Regions from separate parts of the Chryseobacterium sp. C39-AII1 genome, predicted to be linked through region 1. Evidence: riboswitches for the same ligand, from Rfam matches in the RefSeq annotation. Region 1 holds a riboswitch; the other holds the start of a gene.
What was found. A riboswitch is a leader RNA that binds a small molecule or an ion and turns the genes downstream of it on or off. The one in region 1 is predicted to bind cobalamin.
Positions count from the first base shown of each region.

Region 2: it holds a riboswitch for cobalamin, as region 1 does, so the genes downstream of both, ABEG63_RS15355 (acyl-CoA thioesterase) here and ABEG63_RS03265 (TonB-dependent receptor) in region 1, are expected to answer to the same signal.

Region 1 is NZ_JBDFPQ010000002.1:91,145-95,521, reverse strand. Features, by position in the region: gene ABEG63_RS03270 (transporter) at 1-755, shown strand, start outside; cobalamin riboswitch at 1,021-1,206, shown strand; gene ABEG63_RS03265 (TonB-dependent receptor) at 1,315-3,348, shown strand; gene ABEG63_RS03260 (DUF5074 domain-containing protein) at 3,345-4,377, shown strand, end outside.
Region 2 is NZ_JBDFPQ010000010.1:110,622-114,998, reverse strand. Features, by position in the region: gene ABEG63_RS15365 (hypothetical protein) at 1-72, shown strand, start outside; gene ABEG63_RS15360 (hypothetical protein) at 311-1,111, shown strand; cobalamin riboswitch at 1,160-1,349, shown strand; gene ABEG63_RS15355 (acyl-CoA thioesterase) at 1,463-1,846, shown strand; gene ABEG63_RS15350 (HD domain-containing protein) at 2,067-2,657, opposite strand; gene ABEG63_RS15345 (hypothetical protein) at 2,664-3,359, opposite strand; gene ABEG63_RS15340 (PadR family transcriptional regulator) at 3,663-3,992, shown strand; gene ABEG63_RS15335 (PspC domain-containing protein) at 4,005-4,377, shown strand, end outside.

The DNA of each region.
Region 1 (4,377 bases):
GAATTAAATATTTTGCCCAGCATTATAAAGCCAAGGAAAATCTGTTTGTAAAAGATTTAACTCAAGATCAGTATTTTAACACCATTCAGCTTTGGGCAAGAATTCCGGTAACTCAAAAACTGAGTGTTTATGGAAGTTTACCGTTTCATTTTCATGAGAAGCAAACGTTGCAGGGAGATATAAATATTAACGGAATCGGAGATTTTAATGTGATGGGAATCTATCAACTGCTAAATTCCAAGAATAATATTCATCAGCTGAATGGTGGCGTAGGAATAAAAGTTCCGTTGGGAAAGTTTGATGAAAAAGGAATTACGGGAGTAAATCCAAGTTTTCAGCTGGGAACAGGGAGTTGGGATTACCAGATGGTACTGAATTACAAATTCCAGAAAAATAAAATCGCTTTGTTGATGAATACAGATTATACCATTAAAACAGAAAATAAAAAGCATTACAATTTCGGAAACCAATGGAATTATGCTGCAACAGGTTTTTATCAGTTTGTTGAGAATGATAGAATAATTTTCTCCGGAAAAACGGGTTTGCAAGGAGAAGTTTTTGATCAAAATAAACAGTTTAACGAAGCATTACCAAGAACGGCAGGAAGTGCTTTGTATGGAAAGCTTGGTTTTGAGGCTTCCTATAAAAAATTCAGTTTGGGAAGTGAAATCATGCTTCCGGTATATTCCAATTTGGCGGGAGGTGATATTCAAGCGAAATCGCGTTTTAGTGTTTTCCTGAATTTTGGAATTTAAACAGAATATTTTAAACGCAAAGATTTTATTTAATCTCTTTTTATTAAAGGAGTAAAGATGAATAGCAAAGCTGTTTGATGAAGCTGCATAAAACACTTACTTCCTCAAATCAATTTTTAATTGATTCATTCTTTGCTCCTTAAAAATATTAACAACAGCGAATAAAACTTTGCGTTAAAAAATATTATTTCAATAAATTAATTTCAGCGTTTATGTATTTGTAAATCAATTTATTAAATTCAATTTTGATTCTGTGATTTATTTTCTATCTTTGCCGCAATCTGGTGAGCCATAAAAAGCGCTTAAAAGGGAATCCGGTGAAAATCCAGAACAGACCCGCTGCTGTAAGCTCCACACCAAAGTTTTTGATAATAATATCCACTGTTTTTTAATGGGAAGGATTTCAAAAACGGAGTAAGTCAGAAGACCTGCCAGACCATAAACGTTTGACGCTTTCGTGGAATAAAGCTTAGGACATCATTGATTTTGTGTGGTTTACGACTACGCTTTATCGGTGTATTCTTATATCCATTAGCGTCATCATTATCTAAATGAGCTAATGGTGGCAAAACTTCTTACATCTCAACTCTATAAGGTTGTTTTCGCAGTTTTTGTGTTAACAACGCCATTGTTGTTTTCACAATCCAGAAAAGATACGATTAAGGAGAAGACGATTCTTCCAGTCAATATTTACAAAAAGAATTTTAAAGAAATCCTTCCTGCACAAACGCTTTCGGGAGAACAGCTGGAAAGACTCAACAGTCAGTCGGTAGCCGATGCGCTGAGGTATTTTTCAGGAGTTCAGATCAAAGATTACGGCGGAGTTGGCGGCTTAAAAACCGTGAATATTCGAAGCATGGGAAGCCAGCATGTTGGGGTTTTCTATGACGGAATTCAATTGGGAAATGCCCAAAATGGAGTGGTGGATCTGGGAAAATTTTCTTTGGATGATATTGAGGAAATTTCTCTTTATAACGGGCAAAAAAGCGAAATTTTTCAACCGGCTAAAGATTTTGGTTCGTCGGGTTCTATTTATATGCAGGCTAAAACTCCGACTTTTAGAAATGGTAGAAAAACGAATTTAGTTTTAAGGACAAAATCTTCTTCTATTCAGCTTTTTAATCCGTCTTTTCGCTTAGAGCAAAAGATTACCGATAAAATTGCGGCCAGTTTCAGCTCGGAATATTTACAGACGGATGGTATTTATAAATTCAGAACATCGAGAAAGAATGATGATGGTTCTACGGCGTATGATACCATTGCTAAAAGATATGATTCTGATGTGACTTCAAAACGTTTTGAGACCAGCTTAAACGGAAATTTAAACAACGGAAACTGGAGCATAAGAGGATACGGATATTTATCGGATCGTGGGGTTCCGGCAGCTATTATCAGCAATGGTTTTATTCCGCGAGGTTCTAGAATGAGGGATGAAAATTATTTTGTTCAGGGACAGTTTAGAAAGAAAATATTCAGAAATTTTGAAACTCAGTTCAAAACAAAATTTGCTTATGATTACACAAGATTTGCAGATACTTTAAATGTTGGAGATACCGGGTTAAGAATCGACAATACTTTTATTCAGAGAGAAGTGTATTTGTCTTCTTCCAATTTGTATTCAATTACTCCAAACTGGGATGTGAGCGCAAGTTTCGACTTTCAGTATAATAATCTGGATGCCAATTTAATCGATTTTTCATATCCAACACGTTATACCTCGTTGGTCGCTTTTGCAACAACCTATCAATGGAATCGGTTTAAGGTATTGGGAAGCGTTCTGGGAACATTTATTAATGAAAATGTACAAAAGAATTACAATGCTCCCGATAAAACAGAGTGGACACCTTCAATTTTTGCGAGTTATCAACCTTTTGACTCCAACGATTTTACGATAAGAGCTTTCTATAAAAGGATTTTCAGAATGCCGACTTTTAACGATCTCTACTATACGATGATCGGGAATACGCTTTTGAAACCCGAATATACGAATCAGTATGACGTGGGTTTTACCTATCAGAAACTTTTTGATCATCAGAATTTTAAAGGCATTTATTTAAAAGTAGACGGTTATTACAATGTCGTAGAAAATAAAATCGTCGCGATGCCGACTGCTAATTTGTTTCGATGGACGATGACAAATCTTGGAAACGTTGAAATTATCGGAGCCGATGTCAATCTTCAGGCCGAGATCAATGTGGGAAATGTAAGGTTGAAACCATTGGTGAGCTATACGTATCAAAGTGCAAGAGATTTAACAGATCCAGGCGAGTCTAATTACGGTGATCAGATTCCTTATGTTCCATGGCATGCCGGAACGTTTACGATGATGGCAGATTACAAAGACTGGAGCTTCAATTACAGTGGAATGTATGTCGGGGAGCGCTATGACGGACAATTAAACAATATTCAGTACAACTATATTCAGCCCTGGTATACGCATGACCTTTCTGTGCAAAGGAAATTCCATTGGCTTTCACACGATTTCAAGGCGAGTTTTGAGGTGAATAATATTTTCAACCAAAATTATGAAGTTGTGAAAAACTATCCGATGCCGGGTAGAAATTTTAAACTGATCTTAAGCTTTATGTTATGAAAAAACTCAACTTTTTTTTACTGGCTTTTACTTTACTTTTTCTGCTTTCATGTAGAACAGATGATGTGGTGGTTCCCGAAGAAAGAGAAACACTTACTCAGCCCGAAAATACGGCTATCAAAGGTTTTTATCTTTTAAATGAAGGGAATATGGGGAGTAATAAATCGACCCTCGATTTCTTTGATTATACCACCGGAACCTACCGCAGAAATATTTATGCGGAAACGAATCCAACGGTTGTGAAAGAGCTTGGCGACGTAGGAAATGATATTATGGTCTATGGCGGAAAGCTGTATGCCGTTATCAATGTTTCCAATAAAATTGAAGTGATGGATGCCAAAACGGCAAAACGAATCAAAACGATTCAGTTACAGAATTGCCGTTATCTGAATTTTAAAGGAAATAAAATCTATGCGAGCAGTTATGCCGGTCCGGTAGCATTGGATCCGAATTCGCCACCGGGAAGAGTGGTGGAAATTGATACAACTTCGCTTTCTATTCAGAGAGAAGTTGTCGTTGGCTATCAGCCTGAGGAGCTCGAAATTGTGGGAAATCAGTTGTTTGTAGCCAATTCCGGAGGATATAAATTTCCGAATTATGATAAAACCGTTTCGGTGATCGATCTTACGACTTTTACCGAGACTAAAAAAATAGATGTTGCGATTAATCTTCACCGTTTACAAAAAGACAATTACGGCGATTTGTATGTAAGTTCGAGAGGAGATTATTATAATATTCCTTCGAGTTTGTTTTTACTGGATGCCGCAACTGGAGTGGTGAAAAAAGATTTTCATGTTGCCGTAAGCGGAATGACGATCGTAAATGATAAACTCTATTATTATGGAAACGAATTTAATTATAATACCCATTCTTACACCAAAACTTTCGGAATTATCGATGTTAAAACCGAGCAGGTTATTTCCACAAAAATTATCGATCAGGAATATGTGGATGCCATAAAAGCGCCTTACGGAATTGCCGTAAATCCTATCACCGAAGATATTTATATTACCGATGCCCGAAATTATG
Region 2 (4,377 bases), on a different contig from region 1:
AAACTAGACAAGAAAACTTTTGAAATAAAAAGTGAATTTTCTATTTTGATTCTACATCTGGAATTTCATTAGAAAGAATGCTAGAAAAAATGAATATAAAAGAAGATTTTAAATTTCACAGAGCATTAGATGATGCAAAAGCAACAGCATTAATATGCAGCAAATTCTTAATGAAAAATAATTGACTATTGTGATTTACCCGATTTTTGATAATTATTTAAAACAAATTAAAGATTTAAAAGAATTGCAACAGTTTAATTATCTTCAGAAAAGTATTTAATTTATATATTTGAACAGTCAAAAAAATTTCATGATGATTTCCGTAAAAAAGGCATTATATTTATCTGTTTTCAGTCTGTTTTCTTTAGCTTCTGTAAAAGGGCAAAATAAAGTTCCTTTTGGGGTAGTAAAAGCTCAGGAAGGTTATGCGATGGTACGCGTTCATAAAGACGACTACCGAAAAATTATTGATAAAATTCGCATGAAAACGGGAGATGTTTTTGTTTACGTAAAACCTGCACCGGGAGAAACAGAATGGATCTGGATAAAATATCCTGAAAAACAAGATTCTGAAAAACCTTTCGTAAGATACGACAGCCTGAATAAAGAAGGAATGGTAAATAAAGAGCGTGTTGCCTTTATTGATCAGCTTCCGAAATTTACACCTTCAAAATCTAAAAACGGAAAATCATTAATTTTTACAGACGATACTAATCAGAAAATTCCGACTAATCAGAGAACGAAGGTTATCATTGATGTTTACCCTTCGTATGCTCATCTTAAAAGACAGGAAAAAGATGCAAGCGGGAAAATTTTGACGGTTGATAAAGTAAAACCTTGGGGAATTGGCAATGAAATCCCTGAAGGTATGACGGAAATAAAATCTATCCGAGTACAACAACCCGGAAGAGGTTCTGTATTTGTGAGAGATGCGATTAAAAATTTGTTCCAGCCTTCTATGGATTTTGAAAATATTGGGGTAACCGCCTTGGATGATGACCATATTTTCCTTTATATGATTAATGGTTCCGGTGAAAACCGTTATACCACCCTTTGGAGCATCAATAAAGGAAGAGCCATCAATCAAATAATTTATAATAATCCGGAATAAATCTTATTTTCTACTGTTTTATCCTTATTTTTGCACCCAGAAAAGCCAATCGCTTTTTCAGAAATCGGTTCTGCTTAATTGCAGATTAAAAGGGAATCGTGTGAAAATCACGAACTGTCGCGCAACTGTAAGTAACTAAAGTCTTTATCAAAAGTCCACTGTTTCGTTATCAGGCGAGATGGGAAGGAGATAAATGATGTTACGAGTCAGGAGACCTGCCTATTTCTTAAACAAAAAACTTTCGCGATTTGAAGTTTTATTGATCTAATAGATGTTTCAGGAATTTCTAAGATTCCTGTTATTGTTCTGTTGTTTGATACTATTTCATTTCGCCTTAATTTATAATGAAATATGACTACAGAAGAAAGAATTGAAGCATCCGTAACCAGAATTTTTAAAGCGGTTTTCCCTAATACAACCAATCATTACGATACGCTTTTCGGAGGTACTGCCATGCAGTTGATGGACGAAGTGGCTTTTATCACCGCGACCCGATTTGCCAGGAAACGCGTGGTAACGGTAAGCAGCGATAAAATTGATTTTAAAAAGCCAATTCCTGCAGGTACTATCGTAGAATTGGTAGGAAAAGTTTCTCATGTAGGAAAAACGAGTATGAAGGTAAATGTTGAAATCTACACCGAACAAATGTATTCTTATGAAAAGGAAAAAGCGATTGTAGGTGATTTCACTTTTGTAGCGATCGACGAATTCAAAAAACCAATTCAAATACTATAAAGAAAAGGTTCGGGCGGCCTTCGGCCGCCCGAACCCAATATTTTCAAATGTTTTTTAAAGCAGTTTCGGCGAGCCAAAGGCTCGCCGAAACTTTTATATTTTTTATTTATCACGAATTTCACGAATGATGGTGTATATTTTTTATGTAATTGAAAATTAAATATAATCATCTGTAAAAATCTGCGCAATCCATGGGAAAATAAGATATTCCGTTAAAAAATTATCTCAACACCTTTTCAGTTTCCAAACTCAAATTCAATAATGTTTGGAAAGCCTCTCCCATTTCATCAGAAGCTCTGCTGATGGCGTTTTCCAACATATTTCGGATTTGTTTTTCAGTAACTCCGGCTTCCGTCCAGCTTTTTCCAGAAGTATGCGAATTCAGAATAAAAGGCATAATTCGGTCAATTGCACAGGCAAAAATAGCATCCGGAGTTTTTTCCTCTTCAAATTCAAGCCAAAGATTGAAAAACTCAGTTCTTAAAGGCTCATCTAGAATTCCGAAAATGTTTTGAGCAGAAACTTTCTCTCTTTCAAACTTACCAACCATTCCCGCTTCATCAAAAAGAAAAGTATCACCCGCTTCAATTTCTACCAAATCGTGAATGGAAAGCATTCTGATCACTCTTAACAAATCAATATCCGCTCTGTTTTTCGCATAAGGAAAAAGAATTTGAGCCAAAATAATAATCTGCCAAGAATGCTCAGCTGTATTTTCTCTTCTGGAATCATCTGCATTGTAATTTCTTCGTTGTACGTTCTTTAAGGCATCAACTGCCAAAATAAAATCGATCTCCTTCTGTATCTTCATTATCTGTTACTTATAATATTCATCAATTGGATAATTTTTAACCGTTTTTATCCATTTATCATCTTTAAATTCCTTGGTTGTTACAATCACTCGCTCACCGCCACTCGCATCTTCTTCCACTTCATATACTTTCACCAAACCTCGGTTGGGAATAACAGTAAATTCTGTAATATAATGCATTGCCGCTCCCGATTTCGCATAGGTAATCAACCGTTTCCTTTCATGATCTACTTCAAACATTCCAAAAGAGTTGCTGGCAAGATCGGTAAGCTCTTCACTAGGCACAAATTTTTTCTTGGTAACATTGTAAACATATACATCATAAGAAGCAGCTCCGTAATTTCCTAAATTTCCGTTTCTTACGGCAACATCTTCAGTTCCGTCGAAATTAAAATCATCAAAAATTAAAGGGCCATCTGAAACCACATTTTTATCCAATCGAACAATTTCTTCCTGTGATATTTTATTATTCTGATTTAAATAAAAAACTAAATTCTCAGAAGTTAATGTTTGTTCGATTTTCGAACCATTTTTTTTGAATAAGTCAATAACCGCTTTACCTCGGCATTCGTCCCCCGAGCAGTCTTCCATCATAATTTTTGCATCATAATAAGCAGAAGCATCTTTCATTTCAAACTTATATTGAGCAAAGCAACTTGTTCCAACTAAAATAAATGGCAATAAAAATTTAGAATATATCATAATTGTGTTTAAATAAAAATTTAAATTCTGGCTAGATTAATAACCCAATTTCCTGCCAAAAATACAAAATTTTAAAGTCTTTCACACTTTTTTAAGTTGAAAATCAAAATATGCAAAATTTCAATTAAAATTTATTCCATTGAAAATCAGTAATTTAAATATTATATTTAAAAAATTACACTACTTTGTATTGCATAATACCATTTTATTTACATATCTTTGTAATGTAAAATCGAAATAGGTTCAACTAGCTAGGAACTGAAATCGGTTTTAGATATAACTAATTAACAAAACTTATTAAAGATGAATACTGAAAATACCAAAGCGCAAATGCGAAAAGGCATTCTGGAATTCTGTATTTTAAGTCTCATCAATCATCGTGAAATGTATGTTTCCGACCTTATAGATGAACTAAAAAAAGGAAAACTGGATGTAGTGGAAGGAACCCTCTACCCTCTTTTAACAAGATTGAAAAACGGAGAATTTTTATCGTACAGATGGGAAGAATCTACCGGAGGGCCGCCTAGAAAATATTATCAGATCACAGAAAAAGGTAAACTGTTTCTAAATGAACTTCAAAATACCTGGAATGAATTGACAGATTCTGTAAACCAAATCACTCAAAAAAATTAAAAAAACAAAGCTATGAACAAAACACTCTCAATAGGACTTGCAGGTTTTTCTTTTACGATAGAAGAACATGCATACATAAAGCTTAGCGATTATCTGAATGCTCTTAGAAGCGCTCTGGATGCTTCGGAAGCAGATGAGGTAATGCACGACATAGAAATCAGAATGGTGGAAATCTTCAAAGATTCTTTAGGAAAACGCGAAGTAATCAACGATTCGGATGTAGAGAAGGTAATTGCACAAATTGGAACACCCGAAAAAATAGAAGAGCAGGAAGAGGCATATTATTCTGAAAAAAATACTTCGAAAAAAAGAAGCGCAGGAACTGAATATAGTGATAAAAAACAATTGTTCCGTGATCCAGAAAAACAGAAAATTGCCGGAGTAT